Regions from separate parts of the Alcanivorax sp. P2S70 genome, predicted to be linked through region 3. Evidence: predicted binding sites of a transcription regulator. Region 3 holds the regulator's gene; each other region holds the start of a gene.
What was found. The regulator sigma-54, encoded in region 3, starts transcription at its own class of promoters, with help from an activator protein. The targets are predictions, from matches to a motif close to TGGCACNNNNNTTGCTNT.
Positions count from the first base shown of each region.

Region 1: a site for sigma-54 is predicted at 1,704-1,721, ahead of Q672_RS21250 (CmpA/NrtA family ABC transporter substrate-binding protein). Genes of this name have one in related genera too.
Region 2: a site for sigma-54 is predicted at 6,030-6,047, ahead of Q672_RS19995 (NarK family nitrate/nitrite MFS transporter). Genes of this name have one in related genera too.
Region 4: a site for sigma-54 is predicted at 5,909-5,926, ahead of Q672_RS26670 (pilin). Genes of this name have one in related genera too.

Region 1 covers NZ_AXBZ01000010.1:41,786-49,501, forward strand. The annotation lists gene Q672_RS21240 (glutathione S-transferase family protein) at 1-182, shown strand, start outside; gene Q672_RS21245 (YbfB/YjiJ family MFS transporter) at 200-1,390, opposite strand; gene Q672_RS21250 (CmpA/NrtA family ABC transporter substrate-binding protein) at 1,891-3,252, shown strand; gene Q672_RS21255 (ABC transporter permease) at 3,280-4,281, shown strand; gene Q672_RS21260 (ABC transporter ATP-binding protein) at 4,304-5,143, shown strand; gene Q672_RS21265 (alginate export family protein) at 5,269-6,447, shown strand; gene Q672_RS33780 (FAD-dependent oxidoreductase) at 6,512-7,716, shown strand, end outside.
Region 2 covers NZ_AXBZ01000007.1:22,067-29,782, forward strand. The annotation lists gene Q672_RS19970 (hypothetical protein) at 1-54, opposite strand, end outside; gene Q672_RS19975 (aminotransferase class V-fold PLP-dependent enzyme) at 90-1,211, opposite strand; gene Q672_RS19980 (TetR/AcrR family transcriptional regulator) at 1,381-2,016, shown strand; gene Q672_RS19985 (DUF1285 domain-containing protein) at 2,013-2,552, shown strand; gene Q672_RS19990 (bifunctional protein-serine/threonine kinase/phosphatase) at 2,712-4,436, opposite strand; gene Q672_RS19995 (NarK family nitrate/nitrite MFS transporter) at 4,520-5,989, opposite strand; gene nirB (nitrite reductase large subunit NirB) at 6,794-7,716, shown strand, end outside.
Region 3 covers NZ_AXBZ01000014.1:9,570-17,285, forward strand. The annotation lists gene mgtE (magnesium transporter) at 1-661, opposite strand, end outside; gene Q672_RS23670 (HPr family phosphocarrier protein) at 808-1,077, opposite strand; gene rapZ (RNase adapter RapZ) at 1,078-1,935, opposite strand; gene ptsN (PTS IIA-like nitrogen regulatory protein PtsN) at 1,992-2,465, opposite strand; gene hpf (ribosome hibernation-promoting factor, HPF/YfiA family) at 2,481-2,780, opposite strand; gene Q672_RS23690 (RNA polymerase factor sigma-54) at 2,820-4,271, opposite strand; gene lptB (LPS export ABC transporter ATP-binding protein) at 4,538-5,263, opposite strand; gene lptA (lipopolysaccharide transport periplasmic protein LptA) at 5,260-5,796, opposite strand; gene lptC (LPS export ABC transporter periplasmic protein LptC) at 5,780-6,337, opposite strand; gene Q672_RS23710 (KdsC family phosphatase) at 6,334-6,831, opposite strand; gene Q672_RS23715 (KpsF/GutQ family sugar-phosphate isomerase) at 6,831-7,716, opposite strand, start outside.
Region 4 covers NZ_AXBZ01000025.1:173,163-180,878, reverse strand. The annotation lists gene Q672_RS26690 (efflux RND transporter periplasmic adaptor subunit) at 1-802, opposite strand, end outside; gene katG (catalase/peroxidase HPI) at 1,041-3,221, shown strand; gene Q672_RS26680 (hypothetical protein) at 3,330-4,208, opposite strand; gene Q672_RS26675 (hypothetical protein) at 4,205-5,494, opposite strand; gene Q672_RS26670 (pilin) at 6,010-6,462, shown strand; gene Q672_RS26665 (outer membrane protein) at 6,535-7,284, opposite strand; gene Q672_RS26660 (GFA family protein) at 7,533-7,716, opposite strand, start outside.

The DNA.
Region 1 (7,716 bases), on a different contig from region 3:
AGGGCCAGTTGCAGCACACCGCTTTCCTGACAGGCGACCGCCTGACGACAGCAGACATCTCGCTGTATGCCTATACCCATGTTGCCCATGAAGGAGGCTTCGATCTGTCGGGTTATCCGGCGATTGAGACCTGGCTGCGGCGAGTGGCAGAAACGCCGAACTTTATCCCCATGGGTGGCTGATCCACTGCGTGTGGCAGTCAGAAGCGTGCCGATCCCAGCGGTAGCAACAACGCCGCGGCCCCGATTAACGCGGCGGCCGCGCTCAATAACCCCGGCGCAAAACTACCACTGCTTTCCAGCATTCTGGCGGTAACCACTGGGCCCAAAATCTGCCCCACGCCATAACAGGCAGTGAGTGCGCCCAGCGCCATGCTGGCTGCGTGGGGGGCCAGTTGGCGACCGCAGTACATGCTGAGCGCGACCACGGCAGTAAAGGTTCCCCCGACCAGCAGCCCGCTGGTCACCAGCCCGGCGAGGCCGGGTAACCAGGCCGGCGCACTGACCCCCAGGGCCTGTACGACGAGCGCCATCATCAGTGCGTTGCGTTCGCCTGCACGGCCTGCCAGCTTGCCCCACAGCAGGTTTGCCGGCACGGCAGCCAGGCCCACAGCCAGCCAGGTATAGAAGGCGGCGTTGTTAAGGTCAGGGAGCTGGGTGCGAGCGATCACCGGCAGATAGGTGGTGCTGGTGATGTAGCCGAACCCCGCGAGCGTGTAGCTTGCGATCAAAAACCCCAACGCCTTGCGGTTGACCGGACTGGCGTGATGAGCGGTATCGCGGGCATGGGGCAGGGGAGGGATGCGTTTTAGCAGTGGTAACAGCAGCAAGGCGAAGACGCCGCACCCGCCCCACATCCAGGGGTAGCTGCCTTGCAAGGACTCGATCAGCGCCACGGTGAGGGCGGCGATGCTGATGCCCAGGCCGATACCGGCGTAGTGGATATTCCCCAGCCGTGCGCGCAGGTGGTTGGGCAGGGCGCCGAGCACCAGCGCGGAGCCATTGACCATGATGATGGCGCTGGCGATGCCGGCCAGGAAACGGTTGATGGCCCAGGGCATAAAGTTATCGCTCACGCCCATTAGCACACTGCTGATCACACTGACCCACAGCGCCACCCACAGTGCGTTTCGGGCCTGATGGGCAGGCACCCCCATGGCGAGCATTGCGCCAAGTAGATAGCCACCGTAATTCACAGCAGCCAGATAGCCGCCACTGACGGCAGTAAGCGAGCTGTCAGCAATCATGTCTGGCAAGGCCGGGGTAAAAAGGAAACGGCCAATACCCAATGCAATGACGAGACTGAAGGCTCCGGCAATAGCAATCAGCAGGGCGTTACGGTCTGTGTTGGTGCTGGCATTCACAATGTCGGTATCCCTAACGAGTCTCATATAGCGTTGCTAACGCGGCAAGCAAGAAGCCTAACAGGCCTGTGCTTATTCCTGTGTACTCTGCGAATGATGTTCAACATAAGCCTCAGTGATAAATAGGGCCTTGGTCACAGGCGGAGCACCGTTTTCTCCCCATGGCAGTGCAAAAACAGCGCAATGCGGCGGTAACCGGCCCCTGCACCAAAACGGTGGTGCATTTTGGGGAGGGAGGGGCGGTGCATAACAGTGCCGCTTGTGCAATTTATGGGCGTGCGGGGTGGGCAGCGGTGAATCGTCAATGGCTAACCATATGAAAAACAAGGTTTTTAAAAATTGGCACAGCATTTGCCTTATACGATTCATCACAGCAACAGCGTTGTGACGACATAACCATCTTCGTGACCAACGGCGGTCACGAGAAGATTCGAGCAAAGGCGCTCAAGGTACCCGGTCAACGATGACGGGGGACCCTGAGCGCTTTTTTTATGCCTGCCGGAGAGCGGGCTAGTGAGGGAAGACTGATGAAAAAAATGATTCGTACGGCACTGACAGCGTTGACCATGGGGCTCTCTGCCAACGCCATGGCGGCAGATTCGGTGGGCTGGCCGGAGAAGGCCGACCTGAAATTTGGTTTTATCAAACTCACGGATATGGCGCCGCTCGCCGTAGCGTATGAGAAAGGGTACTTCGAAGAAGAGGGGCTGTTCGTCACTCTGGAAGCCCAGGCCAACTGGAAAGTACTGCTGGACCGGGTGATTGACGGTCAGCTCGATGGCGCACATATGCTGGCAGGTCAGCCGCTGGGTGCCACGATTGGTTATGGCACCGAGGCGCACATCATTACGGCCTTCAGTATGGACCTGAATGGTAACGGCATTACCGTTTCCAACGCGGTCTGGGAAGAAATGAAGAAAAATATTCCCAGCGAGAACGGTAAACCGGTGCACCCCATCAAGGCTGATGCCCTCAAGCCGGTAGTGGAAAAGTACAAGGCGGAAGGCAAGCCTTTCAACATGGGCATGGTGTTTCCGGTGTCCACTCATAACTACGAGTTGCGTTACTGGCTGGCCGCCGGGGGGCTGAACCCGGGCTACTACGCTCCGCACAAGGGCGATACCAGCGGTCAATTGCAGGCGGATGTGCTGCTGTCGGTGACACCACCGCCGCAAATGCCTGCCACGCTGGAAGCCGGCACGATCTATGGTTACTGCGTGGGGGAGCCGTGGAACCAGCAAGCCGTGTTCAAGGGGATTGGGGTTCCGGTCATCACCGATTACGAAATCTGGAAAAACAATCCGGAAAAAGTGTTTGGCGTGAGCAAGGGCTGGGCTGACAAGTATCCCAACACCCATATTCGTGTCGTGAAGGCGATGATTCGTGCGGCCAAGTGGCTGGATGAAAACGATAACGCCAATCGTCCGGAAGCCGTGAAAATCCTGTCTCAGCCGAACTATGTTGGCGCTGACTATGACGTGATCGCCAATTCCATGACAGGCACCTTCGAATACGAAAAAGGCGACAAACGCCCGGTGCCGGATTTCAACGTGTTCTTCCGCTACAACGCGACCTATCCCTATTACTCCGATGCTATCTGGTATCTGACCCAGATGCGCCGTTGGGGTCAGATCAGCGAGAGCAAACCCGATAGCTGGTACATGGACGTAGCGAAGAAAGTGTATCGCCCGGACATCTATGCCCAGGCGGCCAAGTCACTGATCGCGGAAGGCAAGATTGCCGCCGATGAGTTTCCCGATTTTGCCACCGAAGAAGGCTTCAAACCGCCGCAGAAAGGTTTTATCGACAACATCACCTACGACGGCCGCAAGCCCAACGAGTACCTGGCGAAATTCCCGATTGGTCTGAAAGAGGGTGACGCGCTTTAAGCGCTCGCCCGCCGAGGAGAAGCAATCATGGTGACCCTGACATTCCCAACCTGGATGGAACCCTACCGCGCCCTGGCCACAGGCAAGATGTCCGGTGAGCAATGGCAAGCCCTGCTGCGTCAGCTGATTTGGCCGGTACTGGGTATCGCGGCGTTCCTGTTGCTGTGGCAACTGGCGGCTCAGCGTATCGATACCTCGCTGGGACAGTTCCCTGGTCCTTCACAGGTCTGGGAGCAGGCTGGCAGCTTGCTGGATGAGCATCAGGCGTCACGGGCCAAAGAGGCTGCGTTTCATGAGCGGCAGGAGAAGTACATTGCCAGCCGTCTGGCGCAGCAACCGGAATGGGAACCGGTCTATCGCAGCTACACGGGAGCGCCGACGTTCTTTGACCAGATTGGCACCAGTCTGATCACTGTGATGAGTGGTTTTCTGCTGGCCTCCATGATTGCCATTCCGCTGGGGATTTTTATCGGCCTGAGCAGCACTGCCCATGCCGCCATGAACCCGCTGATCCAGTTGTTCAAACCGGTATCGCCGCTGGCCTGGTTGCCTCTGGTGACCATGGTCGTAAGCGCTGTGTACGTAACGGATGATCCGTTGGTCGCCAAATCGTTTCTCACCTCCATGTTCACGGTGTCGCTGTGCTGTCTGTGGCCGACGCTGATGAACACAGCAGTAGGAGTGACGTCGGTAAGCCAGGATCTCACCAATGTGTCACGGGTACTGCGTCTTAACGCCATGAGCCATGTCCGCAAGATCGTACTGCCATCGGCATTGCCGATGATGTTCACCGGTCTGCGTCTTAGCCTTGGGATAGCCTGGATGGTGTTGATCGCCGCCGAGATGCTGGCCCAAAACCCCGGGCTCGGGAAATTCGTCTGGGATGAATTCCAGAACGGTAGCTCCCAATCCCTTGGCCGCATCATGGTGGCGGTCATCGTGATTGGTCTGATCGGTTTTCTGCTGGACCGCCTGATGCTGATGCTGCAGCGGGCTCTGGTCTGGGACAAGTCATCCGTGCAGCGATAAACGACCGAATAGGAGAATCTTCATGAAAGCACTACTGGAACTGTCCAACGTGGGGATGAAGTTCGACACGCCGAAAGGTCAATTCGAAGCCCTCAAGGATGTAAACCTGAAAATCGAGTCTGGTGAATTTGTCTCGTTGATCGGTCACTCCGGTTGCGGTAAATCCACTGTTCTCAACATCGTCGCCGGTCTTCTGCAGGCCACCGATGGCGGCGTGATTCTGGACAAGCAGGAAGTCACGGAACCCGGTCCCGAGCGGGCGGTGGTATTCCAGAATCATTCACTGCTCCCCTGGTTAAGCGCCTTCGAAAATGTGGAGTTGGCGGTCAAGCAAGTCTTCAAGAAGACCAAGAGCAAAGCCGAGATTCGAGACTGGGTGGAACACAACCTGGAACTGGTGCATATGGCCCATGCCATGCACAAGAAGCCGGATGAAATTTCCGGTGGCATGAAACAGCGGGTGGGGATTGCCCGTGCACTGGCCATGCAACCACAAGTCCTGTTGATGGACGAACCGTTTGGTGCTCTTGACGCACTGACGCGGGCGCACCTTCAGGATTCCCTCATGGAAATCCATGCCCAGTTGGGTACCACTGTGATCATGATTACCCACGATGTGGATGAGGCGGTGTTGTTGTCCGATCGTATTGTGATGATGACCAATGGCCCTTCCGCCACCATCGGAGAAATCCTGGACGTCAAGCTGCCGCGGCCCCGAGACCGTCTTGCGTTGGCGGATGATCCCACTTTCGTGCGTTGTCGCCAGCAAGTGCTGCAGTTCCTGTATGAAAAGCAGCGCAAGGTGGAGCCGATGCCGAAACGCAATAGCGCCAACACAGAAAGGGTGCGTAAACGCGCCTGAGTTTCCGCTTAACGAATACGACTGCCATTGCACTGAACGGTGGCGGTAACAGGAAAGGTATGTCCGCACGTTGCGGAAAATCTGAAAAGTTTTACTGGGAAGTTAACTTGCTGAGGAAGAAAAACATGAAACACTCTGCCATTGCTGCCGGCGTTTTGCTGTCCACCATGGGGTTTTCAGGTACTGCACATGCTGAAGATGATGCACTGATTACCGCACTGAAAGACGGCACACCTATGGTGAATATGCGTCTGCGTTATGAAGAGGTTGATATTGAGGGGGTGGAAGACAAGGGTCAGGCGTTAACCCTTCGTACCCGACTCGGTTATCAGAGTGCCAAACTTCACGGTTTCGATGTGATGGGGGAATTTGAGGATACCCGCATCGTTGGCCAAGTTGATAATTATACACCGGAACAGGCGGGTTACCCGGTGATTGCGGATCCAGAAGTGACTGAACTGAATCGGGCAGCCATTCGCTATACCGGTAGTGATGCACTGGAAGGGCTCGTCGCGACTTATGGTCGTCAACGGATCATTTACGATAATGCCCGTTTTGTGGGCAACGTGGGCTGGCGCCAGGATGAGCAGACCTTTGACGGTACCAAACTGGATTACGGTGTTGGTGATTTCAAGTTATCTGCCGCCTACCTTACACAAGTGAACGGGATCACTCCGGGCTTTGACGCCAATGTCACCAATAACCTCTTCAATGCCAGCTGGACGGGGGCGCCCGGTGGTTCCCTGACGGCCTACGGCTATCTGCTGGAAACCGACAACGTCCCCGATTCTGACAACGATACCTGGGGCCTGCGTTACGCCGGTGCCTTCGATCTCGATGCCTTCAAGTTGCTGTTGACCCTGGAAGGTGCCCAGCAAGAGGTAGAAGCGGGCGATACCGAGTACTACTTCGCAGAACTGGGTGCCGAAATGGCAGGCGTGACCGTGAAGTTGGCACAGGAAGTGCTGGGTTCTGATGACGGGGTCGTAGCTTTCCAGACACCACTGGCAACCAAGCACGCGTTTAACGGCTGGGCGGACCTGTTTCTGGCAACCCCGGCAGACGGTCTCGAAGATACCTTTGTGACCGTGGGTGGCAAGCTGGCAGGTTTCAAGCTGGCGGCCATTTACCACGATTTCAAGTCTAACGAAGGCAGCACCGATTACGGCACAGAAATGGATCTGCTGGTCGCACGTCCGATCGGCAAGCACTACACAGTAGGTCTGAAGTATGCCGATTACAGTGCCGATGATTTTGGTGCGGATACCAGCAAGTACTGGGCCTGGGGTGAGTTGAAGTTTTAAGACGTCGTTCACGACATCTTAACCCCGACCCTCCCGATTTGACCCTCAGGAAAGGAGGAGAAAGGTGGAGGCTAGACGATATCAACCGCAACCCCAGGTGCCAGAATCAGAGGTGCAAGCGCCGCTGATTATCGTCGGGAACGGCCCGGCAGGTATTCAATGTCTGGTAGAGCTGCGTCGCCGAGGACAGACCACCCCGGTGAAGTTGTTCGGAGCCGAGCCCTGGGCACCTTATGATCGCGTCAAGCTGTCCACCTTCCTTTCCGGGTCAACCGGGTTTGATGACCTGACCAATTTACCGGCAGAACTGGATGACTCCGTGGAGCATCTGGTTGGCCGGTCTGTTACCGGAATCAATCCTTCCCGTCGCTGGGTAGAAGATGCCCTTGGACAGCGCCATCCCTACAGCAAACTTGTGCTGGCGCTGGGTAGCGACGCTCATATTCCTTCCATCCCGGGTACCGACTTGTCCGGGGTACTACGTTTTCGCGATATGGCCGATGCCCAGGCATTGATGGCCCGTCGCCTGCGCAGCACGCATACCGTGGTCATTGGTGGCGGGTTGCTTGGCATTGAAGCCGCTCACGGGCTGTGCCGGTTTGGCACCCGGGTCACCCTGATTCAGCACGCCGACCGGTTGATGAATCGCCAGCTCGACAGCGAAGCGGCCAGCCTGGTGGCTGGCAGTCTGAGTGAGTCCGGGGTGGATGTACGTCTGCAAACCAGCGTGCGTCGTATCGAAGGCAGCCAGCGGGTTGAATCTGTTGTCCTTGCTGATGGCACCGTGCTGCTTTGCGACACGGTGGTGTTTGCCACCGGCATTGCCCCGCGAACGGCGCTGGCGCGAAAGGCGGGTTTGACCGTGGCCAGTGGGATCCGGGTCAACGCCAGTATGCAGACATCCAACCCGGATATTTATGCCGTTGGAGAGTGTGCACAGTTTCAGGAACAAGTGTGTGGTCTGGTGATGCCGGCGTTGCAACAGGCTCGGGTGGCCGCAGCCAACCTGGCTGGCAGCCAGGACAGTTATACCCCGGTGGCTGACAGCACCTGGCTGAAAGTGATGGCGTTGGAAGTTTTCAGCGCCGGTCGCTTTATCGATGAAGAACGCGGTCTGGTGCACCAGACACTGGTTTACCGTCAGGTGGAAAAAGGGCTGTATCGGGCGCTGATGTTGCGTACCCATCGGCTGGTTGGCGTGGTGTCGGTGGGCCCCTGGCCCGAGCGCCAGCAGATTCTCAACCGGATTGCCGATGGGCGTCGCCTGCT
Region 2 (7,716 bases), on a different contig from region 3:
GTCCCGTTGCAGACGGCGGCAAATCCATTCGTAGACCGCGCGCTGTCGACTCATTCTCTATCCCACCCAACAATCAAAGTCACTGGAGCTTACAACAGGGCCAAAGCGCGGTCGATGACCGAATATGACGTATAGAAATGTGGTGAAAATCGCACGCCGCCGCCTCGTTCAGCACAGACCACCCCACCTTGTTTGAGGCGTTGAAAGGTCGCAGCAGGATCTTCTCCGGGCAGGGTGAACGTAACGATACCTGCGCAGCGTTCGGGGGCAGCTGGGCTCAAGAGCGAGGCGCCGCGCTGCAACAGACCGTCAATCAGGTACTGGACACGTTCCGCCAGCCTGTCTGCCACGGTGTCCATGGTGGTTTCCTGCAGCAACGAGAGTGAGGCTTCCAGCGCATGAACACCCAGCATGTTGGGGCTGCCGCATTCGAAGCGTTTGGCGTTGTCGGCGACTTTCCACTCCTTGCGGGTGTAGTCTCCCGGGTTGGCAATCATATGCCAGCCATGCTGACGCAGGGTCAACTTCGGCTGTACTTCCCGGCGGCAGTAGAACAGTGCCAGCCCTTCCGGGCCCAGCATCCATTTATGGCCATCGGCGACCACAAAATCGGCCATGCAGGCGCGGGCGTCAAAGGGCAGGGCGCCCAGGATCTGGATGGCATCCACACAGAACAGAATGCCCCGCTCACGGCAGGCCTTGCCAATGGGGGCCATGTCCATCAACAGACCGCTGCCGTATTGCACCGCCGACAGGGACACCAGCCGGGTGGAGGGGGTTAGCGCTTCAATAATGGCCTGCTCTGGGTCGTCGACGTCCAGATTGACCTCAACGACCTGGACCCCCTGATTGGCCAGGGCTTGCCAGGGAATGCGGTTCGACGGGAACTCCTGATCACTGATCACAATCTGGTCCCCGGCCTGCCAGTCCAGCCCTTGGGCAATCACCGACAAGCCCTCGGAGGTATTTTTCAGCAGGGCGATCTCATCGGTATCGACCTCGCCGATCAGCCAGGCAAGCCGCTGCCGTAACCGTTGTTCCACTCCCAGCCACTTCGGGTAATCCCGGGCGCCCAGACTGCAGTTGGCCTCGGCAAAGGCGCACACCGCATCGCGGGTGCGCTGCGGCCAGGGGGCAACGGCCGCATGATTGAGATAGAGCAGGTCATCCTGCTGGGGAAATTCCATGTGATCTGGCACTGATGAAGGCATCCTGGCTCCCTTGCTTGCGCAGCGGTTCTGGCGTTGACACCATGCTAACGCGACAGATTGTCTTATGCAGGTAAACAGCGCAGGGTATTCGTTCGTATGCTTATAAAAAAGGAATACGTTAGAATTGCCGGCAGGAGTGACAAGTTCTGTTGTGCTCAAGGAGAAATGGATGGGTGACCTGGAAAAAGCCACGCGCAAGGCGCAAGAGTTTCGCCAGCGTGAACGGCAAATTCTTGATGCTGCTCTGGCGTTGTTTCTGGAGGAAGGCGAAGACCGTGTCACGGTGGAAATGATTGCGGACCGGGTGGGCATCGGTAAAGGCACCATCTACAAGCACTTTGAAACCAAGAACGAGATCTATCTGCTGTTGATGCTCCGTTACGAGGAGGATCTGGCAGAGGTGTTCAAGCAGATCTCCGGTGCGGACGACAAGGAAAAGCTGGCCCGGGAGTATTTCCGTTTCCGGATCAGTGATCCCAAGCGTTACCAACTGTTTGATCGCCTGGAAAACAAGGTGATCAAGGATCACGCGCTGCCCGAGCTGGTAGAAAAGCTGCACAGTATTCGTGAAGCGAATTTTGCCCGCTTGACGGAGATCGTCGAAGCGCGGATGGCGGAAGGTTCGCTGGAAGATGTGCCCCCGATCTACCACATCTGTTCCGCCTGGGCGCTGGCCCATGGTGCGGTGGCACTGATGGAATCCCCGTTTTACCAGCGTCTTATTGATGACAAGGATGATTTCGTGGATTTCCTTATCGAAATCGGTATCCGTATGGGGAACAAGGGGCAACGGGGGGCCAAATGAGCCAGCCCGACGACCTGCTGACCTTGTTGGAAAAGGCAGAGAAAGACGAGAGCGGCTTGCCACCGGTACATGCGTGGAAGCCGGAACGGCATGCCGATATTGATATGCGCATTGCCCGAGACGGCACCTGGTATTATGAAGGATCGCCCATTGAGCGTGAGCGCATGGTCGCCCTGTTTTCCACCATCCTGTTGCGTGAAGGGGAGGATTACTTCCTGATTACGCCGGTGGAGAAACTCCGTATCCAGGTAGATGATGCGCCTTTTGTGGCGGGTGAAGTCCAGCAGGTCGACAACAAGCTGGTGTTCACCACTAATGTGGGTAGCCATGTCATTGCGGGTGCTGGGCACCCGATCCGGGTGGACACCGACCCGGCAACCGGTGAACCCTCACCCTACATTACCGTACGCAAGAACCTGCACGCCCTGATCGGCCGAAGCGCATTCTACCAGTTGGTGGATTGGGCAGAGGAGGTGGATGGCAGGTTGGTGGTTGAGAGTGGTGGGGAGGGGTTTGTGTTGGGTGCTCTGGAATAGTTAACAGTTAACAGTGAATAGTTAACAGCGAAAACCCGCGGAATAACCGGAATTGGGCCTAAAACGCATGAGGCCGCGTCCAGGGCTTGGGCGCGGCCTCATGCGTTTTAGAAAGAATGTCGTTGCTCGCGCAACTGTTCACTATTCACTGTTAATTGTTCACTGATTAAGGCTCACACTAATCAACAACAACATCACCAACACCAGGCAAGCCCCTTTCCATAATCGCAGCTCGTTGATGCTGTTGTCCTTGCCGGGTTTGGTGGCGCGGACGGGTCGGCGCAGGGCGTCGCGGAATTCGGCGGCGTCGGCGAAACGTTGGTTGGGGTGCCGTTGCAGGCCAATTTGCAGGACGTTGTTGATCCACAATGGGATAAAGGCGTTCAGGGTCTGCAGTGCGGGTAGCGGTCGGTGGTTGCTCTTCTCGTAACGGCCTTGCCAGGGCAGGGCACCGGTCAGCATTTCGTGGATGATCGCGGCGGCTGAAAACAGGTCACTTTGTTCGCTGGGAGCGTCCCCGTCGACCAGTTCCGGTGCCGTGTAGTCCCGGGTACCCAGTGGAATGTCCGAGGCGCTCTGTTCCATGCCACGGCAATGGCAGCTACCAAAATCCACGATGCGAACCAGCCCGGACGTATCGACCATGATGTTGTCGGGTTTCAGGTCGCCGTGGATAACGTCCGCACGGTGCAGTGCGCGAATACCGTTGAGCAGCTGGTCAGCCAGATACAGTTTTTCCTCTACGGCCGCATCCGGGTGTTCCTTGAGCCACTGTTTGAGAGTAACGCCATCGATGAACTCCAGATGCTGGTACAGGCAGCTGGGAGTCTTTGGCAGTGGCAGTGCGTGCAACAGGTGCGGGTTGCGCAGGCGGCTTCCGACCCAGCCTTCCATCACGAACCGCTCCAGGGCATCGCGGTCGTCTTCCAGATTGACCGAAGGAGTTTTCAATACGGAACGCTTGCCTTCCTCATTTTCCACCAGGTACAGGTGGCTTCTCACACTGGCATAAAGTTCTCGTTTGACGGTGAACCCGTCGACTTTCATGCCGGGGCTGAGGGGAGGGGGAAGTGGCAGGCTGCCACGCTGTTTCAGGGTTTCATCGGCACTGGCATCCGGCAGGCCGTCGACTCTCAACACCTGGCAGCTGAGGTTGTCATCACTGCCGTTGGCCAGTGCGGCTTCTACCAGTGTCTGGGCAATCACGTCGGGGGCCTCGCAGCCGCGAACAATGCCTTGCATGCGCGAACGGCTCAGAAACCCGTGAATGCCGTCGGTGGTCAGCAGGTAGATATCGCCTACTTGCAGGTCGGTGCTGCTGTAATCCACGTCGAGCCGGGTGTCGCCGCCCATCACCCGAGTCAGCACCTGCCGGTTTTCACCGATCATGCGACTGTGGTCACGGGTCAGGCATTCCAGTTTTTCGTTGCGCAGTCGCCAGATCCGCGAATCCCCGACCTGGAAAAGGTGGGCAGTGCGCGAACGCAGAATCAACAGCGACAGGGTGCACAAGTGGCTTTCGCCGGCCAGGGTCTGGCGGCACAACCACCGGTTCAGTGCTTCGAGAACGCGCTGGGCCGAGCGGGGGACACTCCACAAAGCGGGAGTGGCGTAGTAATCACTGATAAAACCGAGGACACAGGACTCCGCCGCTTCGCGGGCGGCTCCGGCGGTAGACAGGCCATCGGCCAGTGCAGCTACGATGCCTTTGGTACGAAGCAGGGGGCCCTCGGGAATCTGCATGGCCAGGGCATCCTGGTTGTGCAGTTTGGGCCCGGCATCGCTGTACTGACCAATACGAACCTTCGGGTGCAGGTCGGGTTCGTGCTCCGCGGTAGTGTCAAGCGCACTCGGGGCGGGCAGATCAGCGGTGGAAGTTTCCATATCCGGGCTCCAGGGTCTCACGGTTAACTGCGCCAGCCGCAGGGGCCTTGTGGCGGCCTGCGGCTGGTGAGCAGGGGTGGCGATCAGCCAACTTCAATAAGCTGGACTTCGCCTTTTTCATCCACTTCGGCAATGTGACCTTTAGGCTCGTCCAGGAACTGGACGGCGGCCAGGGCTACGGCTGCACTGGCGGCAATCACCAGGAAGAAGGTGCTGGCGTCCACAAAGGTCAGGACGGTCAGGAAAATGACCGCACCGGTATTCCCGTAAGCGCCTACCATACCGGCGATTTGCCCGGTAAGACGACGCTTGATCAGCGGTACGGTGGCAAACACGGCACCTTCACCCGCCTGTACAAAGAAGGAACAACACATGGTGGCAACCACGGCCAGCAGCAGCGGCCAGGTTCCGCTGATCTGGCTCATCAGGCCGTATCCCACCATCAGGCCGGCAAGCAGGATGATCAGGGATTTCTTGCGTCCAAATTTATCAGACAACCATCCGCCACCCGGGCGTGCCGCCAGATTCATAAAGGCATAACCGGACGCCAGCAGGCCGGCGGTCACGGGCTCAAGGCCAAAGGTGTCGGCGAAGAACAGAGGCAGCATCGACACCACCGCCAGTTCGGAACCAAAGGTCACCAGGTATGACAGATCGAGAATGGCGACTTGTTTGAAGTTATAGCGATCGTGTTCTTCCACACCTTCTTTCAGGTGTTCGCGGTTTACACGCCAGGCCTGGCCCATCTGCAGAAACGCCAGCGACAGGATCAGGCCAATAAGGACGTACTGGGCGGTGCTACCAAACAGGGACAGGTTGCTCGGGCCAAGGCGCCATACGATGACCAGCAGGGCGGCGTACAGCGGGATACTCATGGCCAGATAGAAATACAGATCACGTTTGGTGCTGACTTCCAGTGCAGAGCTTTTCTTGGGTTTGAAGTAAGAGGCGCCAACCGGGGTGTTGCGGGCCCGCCACAGGAAGAACATACCGTACAGGAAGGCCAGAACACCGGTGCTGGCAATCGCCCAGCGCCAGCCGTTTTCACCGCCAAACATCAGTGCAACGGTGGGCAGGGTGATGGCTGCCGCGGCAGAACCGAAGTTGCCCCAGCCGCCGTAGACACCTTCTGCCAGGCCCACTTCACGAGCCGGGAACCATTCACCAATCAGACGGATACCCACCACGAACCCGGCGCCCACGAAACCCAGCAGCAAACGGGTGACGGCTAACTGCTCGAAGGTATTGGCCATGGCAAAGGCCCAGCAGGGCAGAGCGCCAAGCATCAGCAAGGTGCCAAACACGATACGGGGGCCGAAGCGGTCGACCAGGGAGCCGATGACCACCCGTGCAGGAATGGTGAGGGCGACGTTGAGAATGAGCAGGGCCTTGACCTGCTCGGTGGTCAGGTCAAATACCTCACGCAGGTGACCCATCAGCGGGGCATGGGAAAACCACACCACGAAGGTAATAAAAAAGGCGACCCAGCTCAGGTGCAACAACCTGATGCGCGGCGCAGAGAAATTCAGCAGGTTCAGCTTGTCGGCGCTCATGGTAACTCCATAGACGGCAGCGTTGATGACAGTGGCATGCCAAGCAAAGGTTGTGCCACTTTTTAATATGCTGAAATTTAAGGTTTTTTATTATTTTTGGTGATTATGCGAGGTTTCGAGGGGTGCAGCTGGGGCGCGAAGCGCTATCCGCTGGTGCAAAAAAGGTGGGCGCGATTGGGGCAGGGGGCCGCCGTGGATGATTACCTCAAAACCCTCATGCGCAGAAGGCTTGCTTATGCAGGGCTATTGGTGTCGACGCTCGTTCTTATTTGTCCTGAGGTGTGCTTTCCGGTTCATTGGGGGCGCAGTAATGAGAATGAAGCCTGTGCGGGCGTTTGCCTGTTTGCTGCCCCGGATGCGATACCCGCAGTCGTCGGGCTATGGCTGTGCTTTGGGAAGGCTGCTCGGCACAGTTGGTAGCTGGGGCGACAACAATCAATGTGGCGCGAATATCGTTGAACAGATTGAGTGTCTGACTGGGACTTCCGGCGTTAGTGCATGGGAGTGAGATGCTGTTGTGATCAGGGAGATCTGCATGAAAGGGCCGGGATGAAGCGTGTGTGATGATGAAGGGGGCAGGAAAGTGTGCTTAGTGCTGGTGCGCAAATGCGGAGCGCGAAAATGGAACATTTCGGTGCACTAAAAAGTGCATCCTTGTCGTGCATTGGCGCATTAAAAGAACGCACATTTTCTGTAGGGTATTCGGTTATATTTGAAAAAAACCAGTAAAAACAATGATATAAAAAGTTGGCACAAGGGTTGCTTTGGGGAGGGTGTCAGTTACGCACCGCGAGGGTGAGCCTTATGGCAAAGCAACAACTTCTTTTGATCGGTCACGGCATGGTGGGTCAGCGTTATCTGGAATCGCTGGTAGCCCAGGGTGGCCGTGACCAATTCGACGTTACCGTGCTGTGTGAAGAGCCGCTGCCGGCCTACGACCGGGTTGGGCTTACCAGCTACTTTTCCGGCAAGACTGCCGATGACCTTTCACTGGTGCCGCAGGGCTTTTTTGAAGAGCACGGTATTACCCTGAAGCTCAAGACCCGAGCCGACAGCATTGATCGAGCTGCCAAAACTGTGACCACCAATACCGGTGAGACCCTGGCTTACGACAAGCTGGTGCTGGCCACGGGGTCCTACCCGTTTGTGCCGCCGATCCCGGGCAACGATCGCGATAATTGCTTTGTGTACCGCACCATCGATGATCTGGATGCCATGATTGCCGCCAGTAAAGGCGGCAAAGTCGGCGCTGTGGTCGGCGGGGGGCTACTCGGCCTGGAAGCCGCCAAGGCATTACACGATCTGGGTCTGGAAACCCATGTGGTGGAATTTGCCCCGCGCTTGATGGCCGTTCAGGTGGATGATTTCGGTGGTGGTCTGCTGAAAGACAAAATTCAGGAACTGGGTGTGACTGTGCATACCAGCACTGGCACTCAGGAGATTATTGATGGCGAAAGCTGCAAACACCGTATGGTGTTTGGTGAAGACAAGCATCTTGAAACGGACCTGATTGTCTTTTCCGCTGGTATCCGTCCGCAGGATGCCCTGGGTCGTGCCTGCGAACTGGAGCTGGGCGAGCGCGGCGGTATCGTCGTCAACGATCACTGTGTGACTTCAGATGAAGATGTTTACGCCATCGGTGAAGTGGCGTTGTGGAATGGCCGTATCTTTGGTCTGGTGGCGCCGGGTTACCAGATGGCGGAAATTGCTGCCGAGCACTTGATGGG
Region 3 (7,716 bases):
CGTCATGGGCAGGCAGGGTGGCCGGGATCGACTGAATATCGGTGATCATGGCTTCGCGCACAGTAGTGCCCGGATCGCTGATCAGCACCTTGGTGAGAGGCAACAGCCCAATGAACTGGTTTTTCCGGTTGACTACGGCCAGGTTATCAGTGGTGCGAGGGATATCGCCTCGCAAACGTAGATAGCGCTGAACCACTTCAAAAGTGATCTCCGGTCTCACGGTGATCACATCGGTGTTCATCAGGCCCCCGGCGGTATCCACCGGGTAGCTCATCACGTGCTCCAGCCGCTCGCGGTTTTGTTCGTCGAGGCTGGCCATCACCTGACTGGTGACATGATCAGGTAGTTCTTGCAGTAAATCAGCGAGGTCGTCGGTATCCAGTTCTTCAACCAGCGACACCAGCTCATCGGTGCTGAGGTTGCGCAATAGCTCAACCCGGACCTCTTCGCCCAGATACTGCAGGACTTCGGTTTCCTGTTCCTTGCTGAGCAGCTGCCAGAGAATTTCCCGCTCTCGTGGAGGGGAAGACTCAATCAAGTGGGCGGCTTCAGCGCCGGGCAGGTTGTTGATCAGCTGCCGGACCTGCGTATAGGTCCCGCTGGCCAGTGCGCGGTTGATGGCTTTGAGATGTTGCTGGCTGCGGCTGCTGTCGGCGGGCATGGAAATCAGTTAACAGTTAACAGTGAAGAGTTAACAGCGAAAACAAAGCGTGCTGCTGCTTGGCTGGGATGACCACACAGTAACAGTCCTTCAGAGTCTGTGGTACTTGATTTTTCAACTGTTCACTATTCACGGTTAACTGTTTTTCACTCTCCTTCGTCGAACATCCTTGCAAACAGGTCTTCCAGTTCTGCCATGGCTGCGTCTTCGTCATCGCCTTCGACTTGGAAGGTGACCTGGCTGCCTTTGGCGGCGCCGAGCATAAGAAGCCCCATAATGCTTTTTGCATCAATGCGGTTGCCCTTGTGAAGGACGTGGATAGCACTGTCATAGCGTGAGGCCACGCTGACCACCTTGGCAGCAGCGCGGGCGTGCAGGCCAAGTTTGTTGATCACATCCAGGGACTGTTCGATCATTCAGCTGGATCCCAGTTCGCGGTGCCGAACCTGCAAGGTGATACCTTGCTCGCGTAGACGAGCAGCCAGCTGCTCGGTTATGTAGACGGAACGGTGCTGGCCACCTGTACAACCGATCGCGACTGTGACGTAACTCCGATCGCTGTGGGCAAAGGCGGTCAGCCATCTCTGTACAAAAGTGGCGATGTCATCCAGCAGGTCGTGGCTGATATCGTGCTTTTGCAAAAAATCGATTACCCCCTGGTCGCGTCCGGTAAGAGGGCGCAGATCCGGATGCCAATGTGGATTGGGAAGAATGCGCACGTCGAAGACAAAATCAGCATCTGTGGGAAGACCATTCTTGAAACCGAAGGATTCGATTTGCAGCGAGAGGGCGTTGCGCCGCTGAGCGACACGTTCACGGATCAGGTTCCTGAGGCTGTGCACTTCGTGATTACTGCTGTCGATAACCAGATCAGCCCGTTGGCGAATATTGGCCAGAAGGTCTTTCTCGTGAGCGATGGCATCTTCCAGTGAGCGTTGGTCAGTCGCCAGAGGATGGCGCCGCCGGGTGGCACTGAATCGCTTCAGCAGGGTGTTGTCATCAGCATCAAGGTAGATGATTTCGCTGGTGATTTGTTGCTGTTTCAGCGCGTCAAGAATGTTGTCGAAGGCCAGCAATTGGCCTGGAAGGTTGCGTGCGTCTATGCCAACAGCGACATGACCGATGGCAGTTTCGCCCTCGCTAAGTTGTTGGGCCAGGGTCGGTAGCATGCCGACAGGAAGATTGTCGACACAGTAATAACCCTGATCCTCCAGCGCCTGGATGGCTGTGGATTTGCCAGACCCGGATCGTCCGCTAATGATGGTCAGTTTCATGATCGGGATGCACGCAGAGAATTTGTATTATGGCCTGGTTTTCGAGAGTTCACTCGTTACGAAGCCAACCGCAATTCAGCTTCGGATTCCACGGCAGTCAGGAACAGCTTGTGATCGTCTGAACTGACCCGCAATTCGTTCCGGTAGCTGTCGTCATTGAAAAGGCTGGCAAGGTGGCTCAGCGTTTTCAGGTGTTGCTCAGGGTTTTCCTGGGGAACGAGCAACACAAACACCAAGTCAACGGGGCGTCCGTCAACGGCATCAAAATCGATGGGGGTGTCCAGCTTCAGTAATAGTCCGATGGCTTGTTCGCAATTGCCAAGCCGGCAGTGGGGGATGGCGATGCCTTCCCCGATGCCGGTGGAGCCCAGCTTTTCCCGGGCTACCAGCGCATCGAAGACCTCCTGCTCCTTGAGGCCGTCACAGCCGGCCGCAGCCAGCTGTGCCACCTGATCCAGCAGCTGTTTCTTGCTGCTGGCCTGCACCCCGTTGTGGGTGCGTGCTTCGGTTAGAAGTTCGCGAACTCGCATAATGGTCGTTTCGGGTTAGTGGCCGTGTTTGTGATTAACGGCCTTTTCCTTGTGTTTGAGAATCTGGCGATCGAGCTTGTCGGTCAACTTGTCGATGGCCGCATACATATCATCGGCTTCAGCGGTGGCGAACAGATCTGCCCCGGAGATGTGGATAGTAGATTCTGCCTTGTGGGTCTTGGGCTCCGGGGAAAGAATCACCTGAACACTGGTGATCTGGTCGAAATGGCGCTCCAGGCGGGAGAACTTGTCGCCTACGTAGGTGCGCAAAGCATCGGTAACTTCCAGGTGATGACCGCTGATATTTATTTGCATGGCTGGCTCCTTTACCTGCTTGTGGGCCGTCCCAGGCACCTACACCAAACGCTTGCGGGCGCTGGAAGACGGTATTCTCATCGCCTCACGATACTTGGCGACGGTCCGGCGCGCCACGTTGATTCCCTGCTCGTTCAGCAAGCTGGCTAGCTTGTTGTCGCTGAGTGGCTTGCGAGGGTTCTCTGCGGCGACCAGCTTCTTAATAATGGCACGAATAGCGGTGGAGGAACACTCACCACCACCATCTGTTCCCACGTGACTCGAAAAGAAATATTTCAGCTCAAAGACGCCGCGGGGTGTGGTCATGTATTTCTGATTGGTGACCCGACTGATGGTTGATTCATGCATCTCGACGGCATCGGCGATATCGGCCAGTACCAGTGGCTTCATGGCCTCTTCACCATAATCGAAGAAATCCTGCTGGACCTCGACAATCCGCGTGGCGACTTTCAACAGGGTGTCATGGCGGCTTTGCAGGCTCTTGATGAACCATTTGGCTTCCTGAACGCAGTTTTTCAGGTATTGGCCATCTTCACCGCTGGTTTTACGGGCAATGGCGGCATATTGCTGCTGTAGATTGACCTTGGGCAGGATGTCGTCATTCAGGCTGACCTGCCAGCGCCCGTGGTGCTGGCGGACGATGACATCCGGCACCGCATAATCGACTTGGCTCTCTCCAATTTGCTCGCCTGGCGCCGGGTCAAGGGTGCGGATCAGCGAGAGGGCATCAAGCAGTTCCTGTTCGGAGAGCTGTAGAACCTTGCGAAGCGCGGCATAGTCGTGCTTTTCCAATAGTTCAAGGTGGTCCAGAAGCGCCAGCGCAAAAGGCAGGAAAGGCGTGTCGGATTCCAGCTGGCGCAGTTGTACACCGAGGCAGTCTGCCAGGTTAATGCTGGCGACGCCGACCGGATCGAATTGCTGCAGGCGATGCTGAACGGCCAGTACCTCGTCGGCTTCGATGTGGGCATCCTCTGGCAGCCCTTCCTGGACATTCATCATGGTGACGATGTCGTCGATGCTCACGGTCATGTAGCCGCGATCGTCCAGAGATTCAATGATGGTGATGGCGATGAGTCGGTCCACATCGCTCATGGGGGTCAGGTTGAGCTGCCAGTGCAGGTGGTCATGCAGATTGCCGGACACGGTGTGCCGTTGCTGCCAGTCATCGGCGTCATCAGGGATTGACGCGGTGGCACTGCTCTGGCCGGAGTAGACGTCATCCCACTCAGTGTCGACACCGGGTTCGCCGTCGACAAATTCTTCCAGGGCGTCATCACGCTCTGCGTCCATCTCCTGACGATCTTCGTCATGCTCAGGCAGGGCGTCGTCGCCAAAGTCGTCGGCCAGTTCCAGCAGCGGGTTGCTTTCAACCGCTTGCTGGATCTCCTGCCGGAGATCCAGCGTGGACAGCTGCAGCAGGCGAATCGCCTGCTGCAACTGAGGTGTCATGGTCAGCTGTTGGCCGATTTGTAGTTGTAGTGTGGGCTTCATACTGCTCGGATTGGTGTGATCCCCAAAAACCCGAGAATAACAGCTTCAAACTTGTTCTAGCAATAATTGTGCCAGTGGTTCTTGTGTGGTAGGAGTCTGAAGCGTTAACAGTGAACGGTGAACCGTTGATGTTGCGCGGGCGGGTTTGCTGATTTTTTCGGGCTTTGATGGCCGCGGCCGGGGTCCTGGTTCGGCTTCTGGCGTTCGGAAACCCCGGGACTATTCCGCGCCGTTGTTCACTGTTAACTGCTCACTCGCCCTGGCTGTTACAGCCTAAAGTCTGCCCCCAGATACACATCCCGCACCTGCTGGTTCGAGAGGATGGTGTCGGCGTCACCGGATGCGATGATGTGGCCAGCGCTGACAATGTAGGCGGTGTCGCAAATGTCGAGGGTCTCACGCACGTTGTGGTCGGTGATGAGTACGCCAATACCACGTTCTTTCAGGTGCCGGATGATGCCCTTGATGTCGTTCACGGAGATCGGGTCGACGCCGGCGAAGGGTTCGTCCAGGAGGATGAAGTCCGGGTCGGTGGCCAGACCGCGGGCGATTTCGGCACGGCGACGTTCACCGCCTGACAGGCTCATGCCCAGCGAATCGCGAATATGCGTAATGTGGAATTCCTTGAGCAGGTTTTCCATCCGTTCGTGGCGCTCCTGTTTGCTTAGCTCTTTGCGGGTTTCAAGAATGGCCATGATGTTTTCCGCGACCGTCAAGCGACGGAAGATGCTCGCTTCCTGGGGCAGGTAGCCGATACCGCGTTTGGCGCGGCCGTGCATGGGGAGGTGGGTGATGTCTCCGTCATTGATCTCGATGCGCCCTGCGTCGGCTTCTACGAGGCCGACAATCATGTAAAAGCAGGTGGTCTTGCCTGCTCCGTTGGGGCCCAGCAAACCAACGATCTGTCCGGCTTCCACGTCCAGGGATACGTCCTCGATGACCCGGCGGCCCTTGTAGCTTTTGGCCAGGTGATGAGCGCGCAAATGTGTCATTGAGATTCAGTCTCCGTTGCGGGGGCATCGGCCTCGTCATTCTGGTCCGGCTGGTTTCCCGGTACTTGGTTTTCTGCGGGTATCACCAGTCGTACGCGCTGGTCGCCTTTACTGCTGGCATCCACACGTTTTGAATCAAGGCTGTATTCGACCTTGGCGCCTTCGAAGGTGTTGCCCTGGTGTTCAATAAAGGCGTTGCCAGTCAACACCAGGCGGCGACCCTTTATGTCGTAGACCAGATTGTTGGCATGGGCGGACAGGGTTTTGCCTTCTGAGAGACGCACAGGGTTACCGCTGGCCTCGACCCGCACCAGCTCACCATTGCGGGTAAACAGGCGCATCTCTTCTGCCAGCATCTTGCGTTGTCCTTGCAATAGTTCTACGTCGCCGCGGTACAGTCCTGTGCCGGCGTCCTGTTCAAAGCGCCCGCTATCGGCGGTGACAGAAATGGGCTCTTCTGCCGGAGCTGCCAGAACCAGTGAGGCAGCGTGTAAAAACAGGCTGCCCATAACCAGGCTACGAAGCCGGGGCATCGAATTCACTCTTTACTCCTTGCTCAAGGGACAGGATGCCCTTGTCCAGGTCCGCTTCCAGGGCTCCGGCCCGGGTCTGGCCGTTCTCGAAGCGCAGGTCCACATCGCCTGGCGAGGTGGCTATATTCTGTTCGCTGTTGAAGCGGAGTTGCTGTGTGTCCAGTTCGATCTTCTGCTGCGGATTGCGAGCCTGTACATCGCCATCAAAAATGATGAGGTTGCCATTATTTTGCACTGTGCCGCTGGCGCTGGTGATCGTCCAGCTGCCTTTCTCGTTGCTCATTTTCAGTGCCGGGCTGTTCATCTCGGTAAGCGGGTTGTGATCGTACTGCACCAGATCGTCAGCTGTCAGGTGATACTGCAGCGTGCCATCCTTTTCGCTAAAAGCCCTGGCGGTTACGCCTGTGGCCAGAATGGCTGGCGCAGTCTCCACAGCCAGGTCTTGCCCGGGAAGCGAGTCGTCCCATTCATGCAGCGTCATCAGCATCACCAGTCCAAGCAGAAGGATGCCGGTGGCGCTAAGTAGCCCCTGACGTTTCATTGGCTATCTCGCTGCTGCAGGATGGCATCACAGATTTCGCGTACAGCGCCTTCGCCGCCGCGGCGCTGGGTGTGATGTTGTGCGGCCTGAAGCGCGCAAGGGTGGGCGTTGGCAGGGGCAAAACCGAGTCGGGCCCATTCCAGAGCGCTGACATCCGGTTCGTCGTCTCCGGCGTAACCGGTTTCAGAGGAGTCAATGCCCAGCTCTTTTGCCAGGGCTTGCAGCGCAACGCCCTTGTCTTCCCTTCCCTGGATAACATGCTCAATACCCAGGTCGGCGGCCCGTTTTGCTACCATTGGGCTGTTGCGGCCGGTGATGATGGCCAGGGTGACGCCGCTGGCGGCCAGTTTCTTGAGGCCATGTCCATCCAGCGTATTGAAGACTTTCAGTGCTTCACCTTCTGGCGTGAAATAGATCCGGCCGTCGGTCATGACGCCATCGACGTCAAAGGCCATAAGACGCAGGTTTTGTGCGTCAATGGAAGAAATCTGCATTACACCACCCCTGCTCGAAGCAGATCCTGCATGTTAAAGGCCCCCAGGGGTCTGCGCTGATCATCGCAGACAACCAGGCCGTTGATCTTGCGGCTTTCCATGATCTGCAGTGCTTCAGCGGCGAGATGGCCGGGTTCAATTGTGATCGGGTCGGTAATCATCACCTCGGCAATCGTGGCGCTACGAATGTCGATGTCCCTGTCCAGCATTCGGCGCAGGTCGCCGTCGGTAAAAATGCCGGCGAGGCGCCCGTCCGGATCAGTGATGGCCGTCATGCCAAGCCCCTTGCGAGTCATTTCCAGCAAGGCTTCAGTCAGTGCGGTAGTGGAGTCAACTTCAGGGAGGTCTTCACCGGAATGCATGATGTCGTCCACTTTGAGTAATAGTCTGCGGCCCAGGCTCCCACCGGGATGACTGAGTGCAAAATCCTCTGCGGTGAAGCCGCGCGCCTCAAGCAAGGCAATGGCCAGGGCATCTCCCATGGCCAGTGCGGCGGTAGTCGAGGAGGTGGGCGCCAGATTATGCGGGCAGGCCTCTTCGGCTACTGCGACAGTAAGATGTACATCAGACAGTTGCGCCAGAGCCGACTGGGGTCTGCCCGTCATGCCAATTAATTGTGTGCCCTTGCGTTTGATGACAGGCAGGATGGCCAGAACCTCGGCAGTTTCGCCAGAATTGGACAAGGCCAGAACCACATCGTCCTGGGTGATCATGCCCAGATCGCCGTGGGAGGCTTCACCGGGGTGAACAAAGAAAGCCGGGGTGCCAGTGCTGGCCAGGGTGGCCGCCAGTTTGCTGCCCACGTGGCCACTTTTCCCCATGCCCGTCACGATGACCCTGCCGCGGGCTTCAAGCATCAGGTCGCAGGCGCGAACAAAGTTGTTG
Region 4 (7,716 bases), on a different contig from region 3:
TGGGCATGGCGGCGCGTACTTCCACGGTGCCGGTATTGGTGTTTACCCGGTTAGAGACATAAACAATGTTGCCGGTGTAGGGGTAGCGGCTGCCGTTGGGCATATCCAGAGCAACTTCAATCTCGGAAGGTTTGGGCTGTTTGTCGCTCATGGCGGCTTCGGTGAGCAATTTTTCGGGAATCTGGAAGACCGCCTGCATGTCATTGCCGCCCACCAGGGTGGTCAGTGTGCCAAAGCCCGGGCTCACCACATCGCCTACCGAGGCGATGGAGCGCCCGACACGCCCCGCTTGAGGGGCGGTGATGTGGGTATAGGAGAGGTCAACCTGGGCGCTTTCCAGTGCCGCTCTCGCCGATTGCTCGGCCGCGTCGGCTTCCTGTTGCCGGGCTTTCAGTGTGTCGTACTCCGAGTCGGAGATGTAACCCTTCTCCACCAGCTTGTTGGCCCGGCTGAAGTTGCTCCTGGCTTCCCGAAGGTTGGCTTTGGCTCGTTCGTGTTCGGCTCTGGCTTTGGCCAGCGCGGCTTCATAAGGTGCCGGATCGATGTCGAACAAGGGGGCCCCTGCCTCCACGACATCCCCTTCCCGAAAGTGAACGGCAGTCAGTTTGCCGGACACCTGGGCGGTGATATTCACATCACTGCGTGAGTCAATCCTGGCGGTGAAGGTGCGTTCTGGCTGGTAGGGCTGTTCGCTGGCCGTGACCACAAACACTTCAGGGGGCGGAGCGGCCGGTGGCGGTGTGTCGTCACAGGCGGTAAACAAAAAAGCCGTAAGGGGTAAGCCGAATTTGATCCAACGCATGGATAATTTTCTCCGTGTCGCATGTCGGTGGCAACGTCACCGAATCCCTGTATGTTCTAGTTGTGGAGCCACTTTATCACGAAGCCTGTGACAGGGTTGTTGGCGGTTTCACGTTAGCTTGCAGGTATTAGGTATAGCTATCGGTTTGTTTGGCAAAGATGAATAGAGCTATCAAAGAGCGAGGACTAAGGTAGACCCATATTTAACGCGCTAACCAACACGGACAGGGAGAAGTGTTATGGCTGACGGAAACAAGTGCCCGGTGGCACATGCCGCTGGCGGCGGGACCACAAACCAGGACTGGTGGCCGAACCAGTTGCGTTTGGACCTGCTGAGTCAGCACTCAAACAAGTCGGACCCCATGGGCGAGGACTTCGATTATGCCGAGGAATTTAGCCAGCTGGATCTGGCCGCGGTTAAGGCGGATCTTCGCAAGGTAATGACGGATTCCAAAGACTGGTGGCCGGCTGATTTCGGTCACTACGGCGGCCTGTTTATCCGCATGGCCTGGCACAGTGCCGGCACCTACCGTCTGGCCGATGGCCGCGGCGGTGGTGGCCGTGGCCAGCAGCGTTTCGCCCCGCTCAACAGCTGGCCGGACAACGGCAACCTGGACAAGGCCCGGCGCCTGATCTGGCCGGTGAAGCAGAAGTACGGTCGCAAGATTTCCTGGGCAGACCTGATGATCCTCACCGGTAACGTGGCGCTGGAATCCATGGGCTTCAAAACCTTTGGTTTCGCTGGCGGCCGTGAAGATGTCTGGGAGCCGGATCACGATGTCTACTGGGGTGCCGAGAAAGGCTGGCTGGATGGCGACAAGCGCTACGCCGAATCCCGTGCCGGCCAGCGCGATCTGGAAAACCCGCTGGCAGCAGTGCAGATGGGGCTGATCTACGTCAACCCGGAAGGCCCCAATGCCAACCCGGACCCGGTAGCCGCCGCCCATGATATTCGTGAAACCTTTGCCCGCATGGCCATGGATGACGAAGAAACTGTGGCGCTGATTGCGGGTGGTCACACCTTTGGCAAGACCCACGGTGCCGGTGATGCGGAACTGGTAGGTGCCGACCCCGAAGCGGCGGATATGGCCGCGCAAGGATTTGGCTGGAAGAGTGACCATGCCAGTGGCAAAGCCGGTGATGCGATTACCAGCGGCCTGGAAGTGATCTGGACACAGACGCCGGTGAAGTGGAGCTACTACTTCTTCGAGAACCTGTTCGGTTTTGAGTGGGAGCTGACCAAAAGTCCGGCTGGCGCCCACCAGTGGGTGGCCAAGGATGCCGATGAGGTCATTCCGGACCCCTTCGACAAGTCGAAGAAGCGCCGGCCTACCATGCTGACCACCGATTTGTCCCTGCGTTTCGATCCGGAGTACGAAAAGATCTCCCGTCGCTTCAAGGACAACCCGGATCAGTTTGCCGATGCCTTTGCCCGCGCCTGGTTCAAACTGACTCATCGTGACATGGGGCCCCGTGACCGCTACCTCGGCCCGGAAGTGCCGCAGGAAGTGCTGATCTGGCAGGATCCGATTCCCGCCGTGGATCACGATCTGGTGGACAGCAAGGACATTGCGGATCTCAAGGCCAGGATTCTGGATGCCGGCCTGTCTGTGTCCGAGCTGGTCTCTACCGCCTGGGCATCTGCCTCGACCTTCCGGGGCGGCGACAAGCGTGGTGGTGCCAACGGCGCCCGTGTTCGCTTGGCGCCGCAAAAAGATTGGGAGGTAAACCAGCCCAAACAGTTGGCCAAGGTGATCAAGACGCTGGAAGGTATCCAGAGCGACTTCAATACGGGTAGCAAGAAAGTGTCGCTGGCGGACCTGATCGTACTGGCCGGTGGTGCCGCTATCGAAAAAGCGGCCAGGGATGCGGGTGTGGATCTGACCGTGCCCTTCAATCCGGGCCGGATGGATGCCTCGCTGGAGCAGACCGATGTGGCTTCGTTTGAGCCCATGGAGCCGGTGGCGGATGGGTTCCGCAACTACCAGAAGGGCAAGTTCAGCATTGGTGCCGAGCACCTGTTGATTGATCGCGCCCAGTTGCTGACCCTGACTCCCCCGGAAATGACCGTGCTGGTCGGTGGCTTGCGGGTACTGGGTGCCAACAGTGATGGCGGCAGCCAGGGTGTTCTGACGGACAAGCCGGGAACGCTGAGCAACGATTTCTTCGTCAACCTGCTCGACATGAATACCGAGTGGAAAGCGGTCGACAAGGATCAGGAGGCGTTTGAAGGCCGTGACCGTGACAGCGGTGAAGTCAAGTGGACCGGCTCCCGTGTGGATCTGGTATTTGGTTCCAACTCCGTGTTGCGTGCATTGGCTGAGGTTTATGCCAGTGATGATGCCAAGGAAAAGTTCGCCAGAGATTTTGTGGCGGCCTGGACCAAGGTAATGGAGCTGGATCGCTTCGATCTGAAGTAACCCTGTAGTGCTCCACATCAAAACGGCGTGCGGATATCCGCGCGCCGTTTTTTATGTCTGTCGTAGTGAGCCTTTTTTTCGAAAAGGCTGGAACCCAATGGATTGCCTTCAGATCTGCAGCCGGTCATCCGCTTTTACGGCATTGATGTCCAGCTCGTGGTGCAAAATGCCGGGCGCGCTGTAGATGGTTATGGCAAGTGCAGCCAGTAACTGGCGTGACTCCAGATGGCATAAAAGATCCTGTTCGCCATCGCCTTCCAGAGTCACGGTGGCATGGCCGATCGCATCGGCGCTGCGTGTGTGCAGGGAATAGCGCAGAGTGTTGTTGTCCGGGTCAGGGTCTGACCACAATGAATCATAACTGACATGGTTACCCAAAGACCGACGTATCACCGTGTGTGGTTCGGCATTGGAGATGCTGCCGATACGGGGAGGGTTGGCATTGGGCTCAAGAGCGAGCGGGCTCAGGTCCGGGCTCAGATTGTCTTGCCGATCGCCAAACACTGCGTCACTGAGAGTGTGCAGGCTATCCTGGTAAAGACTTCGGCAGAGGGCATTCTGCGCGCATTCGCGACTGGCGGGGCGTTCTTCGACCAGGGCAATGTCGCTGATGTCTCGTGTAATGGCGGCAAAGGCACGATTGAAACGTACCGGCAGGGCGTTTTGGAAACCGCCAGTGCCATGAAACGTGGTATTTCCTTTCTTGCAGGCCGACAGGATAGCGGCTTTGCCCAGCGCACTGGCGGGCAGGGGAGTGACGACGTTTTTCCCTTCCGCCAGCAAGGCCTGTATCTGCTCGGACGCCTCTGGGAGTGATGCCGCAGCGTCGGGCAGGTAAATGACGCACACCGCGCTGGCAGTGAGTTGCTGTGGGGTTGGGGTTGTGCAGGATAAAGCGAGGGCCGGATCCGCTTTGATGTGCTGAGCCAGAGTGTTGCTCAGAGGGCCGCATCCGAGCACGGCAATGGAAAGACGTTTTTTGCTCATGCTTCCTCCAGACGAAAGCGCGGGGCAAGATCCGGGGTTACCACTCCGGGGGCGGCAGCGCAAACCGCAGGGATGCTGTCGAGAATGGCTTTTACGGAAATGTCGGTAACGGCAGACCAGTCTGCTTCAAAAGAGTCATCTTCTGGCTCCGAGCGCAAGGTGATGCGGCCGGGCTTGCCCTCCAGGGTGATCAGGTGGCCACCTGCCAGACTGTCGGGATGATCCGGTCCCAAGTGAGCGTTGCCGCCTCCCACGTGCCAGCATTCTTCGTTAGTCATGAACAGCTTGTCATCAATGTACCCGCGGTAGGTCATATGAATGGCTCCCACGGTTCCGGGTTTGATTACCGTTCCGCCGGCCACAATTTCAACCCGGGCCGGGCAGGCGTAGACATGACGTTCCACCCGGATCCGTTCAGGGCCGATGCCATACAGTTGGTGCGCAACATTGCCGAGCACGGCGTTGAAATAGAAATGTTGCATCAGGGCAATGGCATGGTTGGAGTCCACCGATTCCAGTGGCATGCCGTAGCCGAGACTTTCCAGGCCGCCCCACATGCCGTCCGGCGCAGCGGACAAATCACCGACTTCGAGAAAATGCACCTGTTCGACGTGGTCCATCAGGCTGGCCAGGCGCAGCAACACCTGCTCAACCATGACTCCGGGGTGTAGCCCGGTGCCGAACAGGGAACTACCGCCAGTTAGACACGCTCTTTGAAACTTGTCGCCGTCCAGGCGTCGCGGCAGCACACGGTCGACAATCTTGTTGGCCAGTTTTTCAAGTATGGGGTGCAAGCGTTGGCCGGGGCTGGAGTCGATGGCTCTCATGATTTGCTTGAGGGCGGCGAGTGCCTGCTTTTCTTTTGGCCCGAACACATCTCCAGTGACTTTCATGTTGCCTACGGTTCGTAACACAGAAAGGGCCGGTTGGGATTCCGATAGCCAGTTGTGCATGGACGGATTGTGGTAGGAGGCGCCCGATACCACGTTTTTACCCGAGGCAAGCAAATCCACCACATCCGCATCCGCCCCTTCGAGCAGTGCGGGAGTGGTTGGTGTGTGGATTACGCAGTCAGCATCCAGGGCGAGGATCTCTTCCTTGCGGGTTGTCGCTTTGATACCTGTGGCAGGCAGGCCTACCAGCTCGCCAATATCGACACCGTGTTTATAAGGGCTGAAAACCTTCACCCCAACGACGTCAAAGAGGGGCGATGTCAGTGCGGTCTTAAGGGCGCGCCCGCCCATGTCTCCCGGGCTCCAGATAATGATGCGATAAGGTGTGGTCACGATGGCCTTCCTGGTTGTTATTGATGCCAGTAGTGTCGTCGGAGCCTAGCACGGTGATGGCGGGGCAAACGGCAAATGGGGCCTTTCCTCTACATATTTCTGCTGCCTGTTTCACGGCAGTGAACAGATTTCGCGAGGGTGTTTTTTTTGGCGAGACGCACGGAGGCATTGCCATGAGAGGGCGAAAGACGTCCGGAGCGTACTGGCGCCCGAAGGTATTGAATGGCAGCGTTGGGGTGTTAAGGGATGAATGGTGTTCGATTTTTTTGGATTACAAAATTAGTCAGTTTGTGACGTGATAGGTGGGTTTTTTCGGGAAAGCGAAAACAAAAAACGCCGTTCGTATCCCCTTTTTTCAGTGCAAATACCGTGAATTAGCGTGCTGAAGGTTCTCCATCATAGATAGCCCATAATTGGCCTGATCTCTGCATTTGTTCATATAAAAAAGCGGCGCTTCGAGGTCGGTGACCGGAGGCTGCTGAATAAGAAATGCCCGGGACAGGGGAGAAATACTCATGAAGAACCAGGCTCAAAACGGATTCACCCTCATCGAACTGATGATTGTGGTCGCCATTATTGGCATTCTCGCCGCAGTGGCGATCCCCCAATATCAAAACTATGTTTCCAAGACGCAGGTTACGCGCGTGATGGCTGAGGTGGGTGCGCTGCGTACGGTGGTGGATACCTGCATAATGGAAGGCAAGGATGACACGCGCTGTGATTTCGGTTGGATGAGCAGCAATCTCTTGGGGGCCAGCTTTCAAGGCGGGGGGCTGGTAGTGACCATCGATATGGATACCAATGTGGCCTTACTGACAGCAAGGTTTGGTGGCAATGCGGCATCTGCCATTGCAGGTGAAACGCTGGTCTGGGAACACGATGCTGCAGGTACGTGGACATGCACCACAACTGTTGAACGCCAGTTTCAGCCGGCGGGGTGCGGCTCCGAAGAGGGAAGTGCCAGTTAATGATGTAAGGCCCTTCCCCGCCATGCCAGCCACATTCAAAACCGGGCGCAGGGCTTCCTGCGCCCGCACTGCCTAGAACCGGTAAGCGGCCCCGAGCATCAGAGACTGGCTGGTGACATCGATATCCGCGTCAACGCCAAAGGATTCCCCGTTAGCTTGTTTGACCGCTTCGACTTCAGCGGTGCCAAAGTCCGCGTAGCGATATTCTGCACGGACAGACAGCGTGCTGGACAAGGATTTTTCCAACCCAACAGCCAGTGCCCAGCCGGTGATGTTGTCATCATCGTTGTCGGAGCGGGCGGACGAGCCCGGGTTGCAGATGGCACCATCGGACGGACAGTCAGAGTTGACGTCGACAGACGTAAACGTTGCACTTAGGGTGCTATAGGCCAGCATGGTTTCATTCAGCAAATAGCCGCCTTTGAGACCCAGCATAAAGGTGTCTTTCACCTCCACTTCTGCTTCTGAGCGGTTACCGGGAAAGCCGGGTACCGGGCTCACAGAATCACTGGTATCACTTCCCTGGTACGCCAGTTCTGCCCCCACAATCCACTGGTCATTCAATGCCATGTTGTAACTGCCGAACACGCCGTAAGCAAAGGCAGAATCGTCCAGTGAGGCTGAGGCGCCGGATCCCGGGGTGCCGCTATCGTTCGGGTCAAAGGCACTGGTAATGCGAGTGGTGTCCCAATCCATGTCGGTATCCTGGTATCCCAGTGCGGCACCTGCCTGGAAACCTGAGAAAGCAGATTCAGCGAAAGTGAGGGTTGGCATGGCGGCGGCAAGCAAAGATGAAGCAAGAAGGGTGAATTTCATTTTCATGAGATTACCTGACTAAATGATTACGTTGAGCGACAGACTGACGCTCCCCCGAATGTAAAATAACAAGATTTCATTATTTGCATATCGCCCATTTGGGTGGTTTTCGGCTGTATGGGGGCACGCCAGAGTCCGGTCGTTTCCTGGTGCATGGGCCTTGCTCTCAAGGGTGGCTTTTCACCACCCTGAAGCAGTGCCAGGCTGCGTGCCGGTGGTGGGGCCTTGTTGTCATGGGAATGCCTGTCCCGCGGTCAGCGCTTGGGTAACACGTCGTCAATGTTCACCGTGCGGCGGTCATAAAAAAAGTGCGCATTGGGTTGGCAGCTTTCCGGCAGCGTATCGTGGTGGGTTTTCCGGTAAAGCCATTGCGAAACGATCTTCCAGCCCATGGCATTGGTGTTGTAGAGCACCTCGCCACAATGCTGGCAGAAGGCG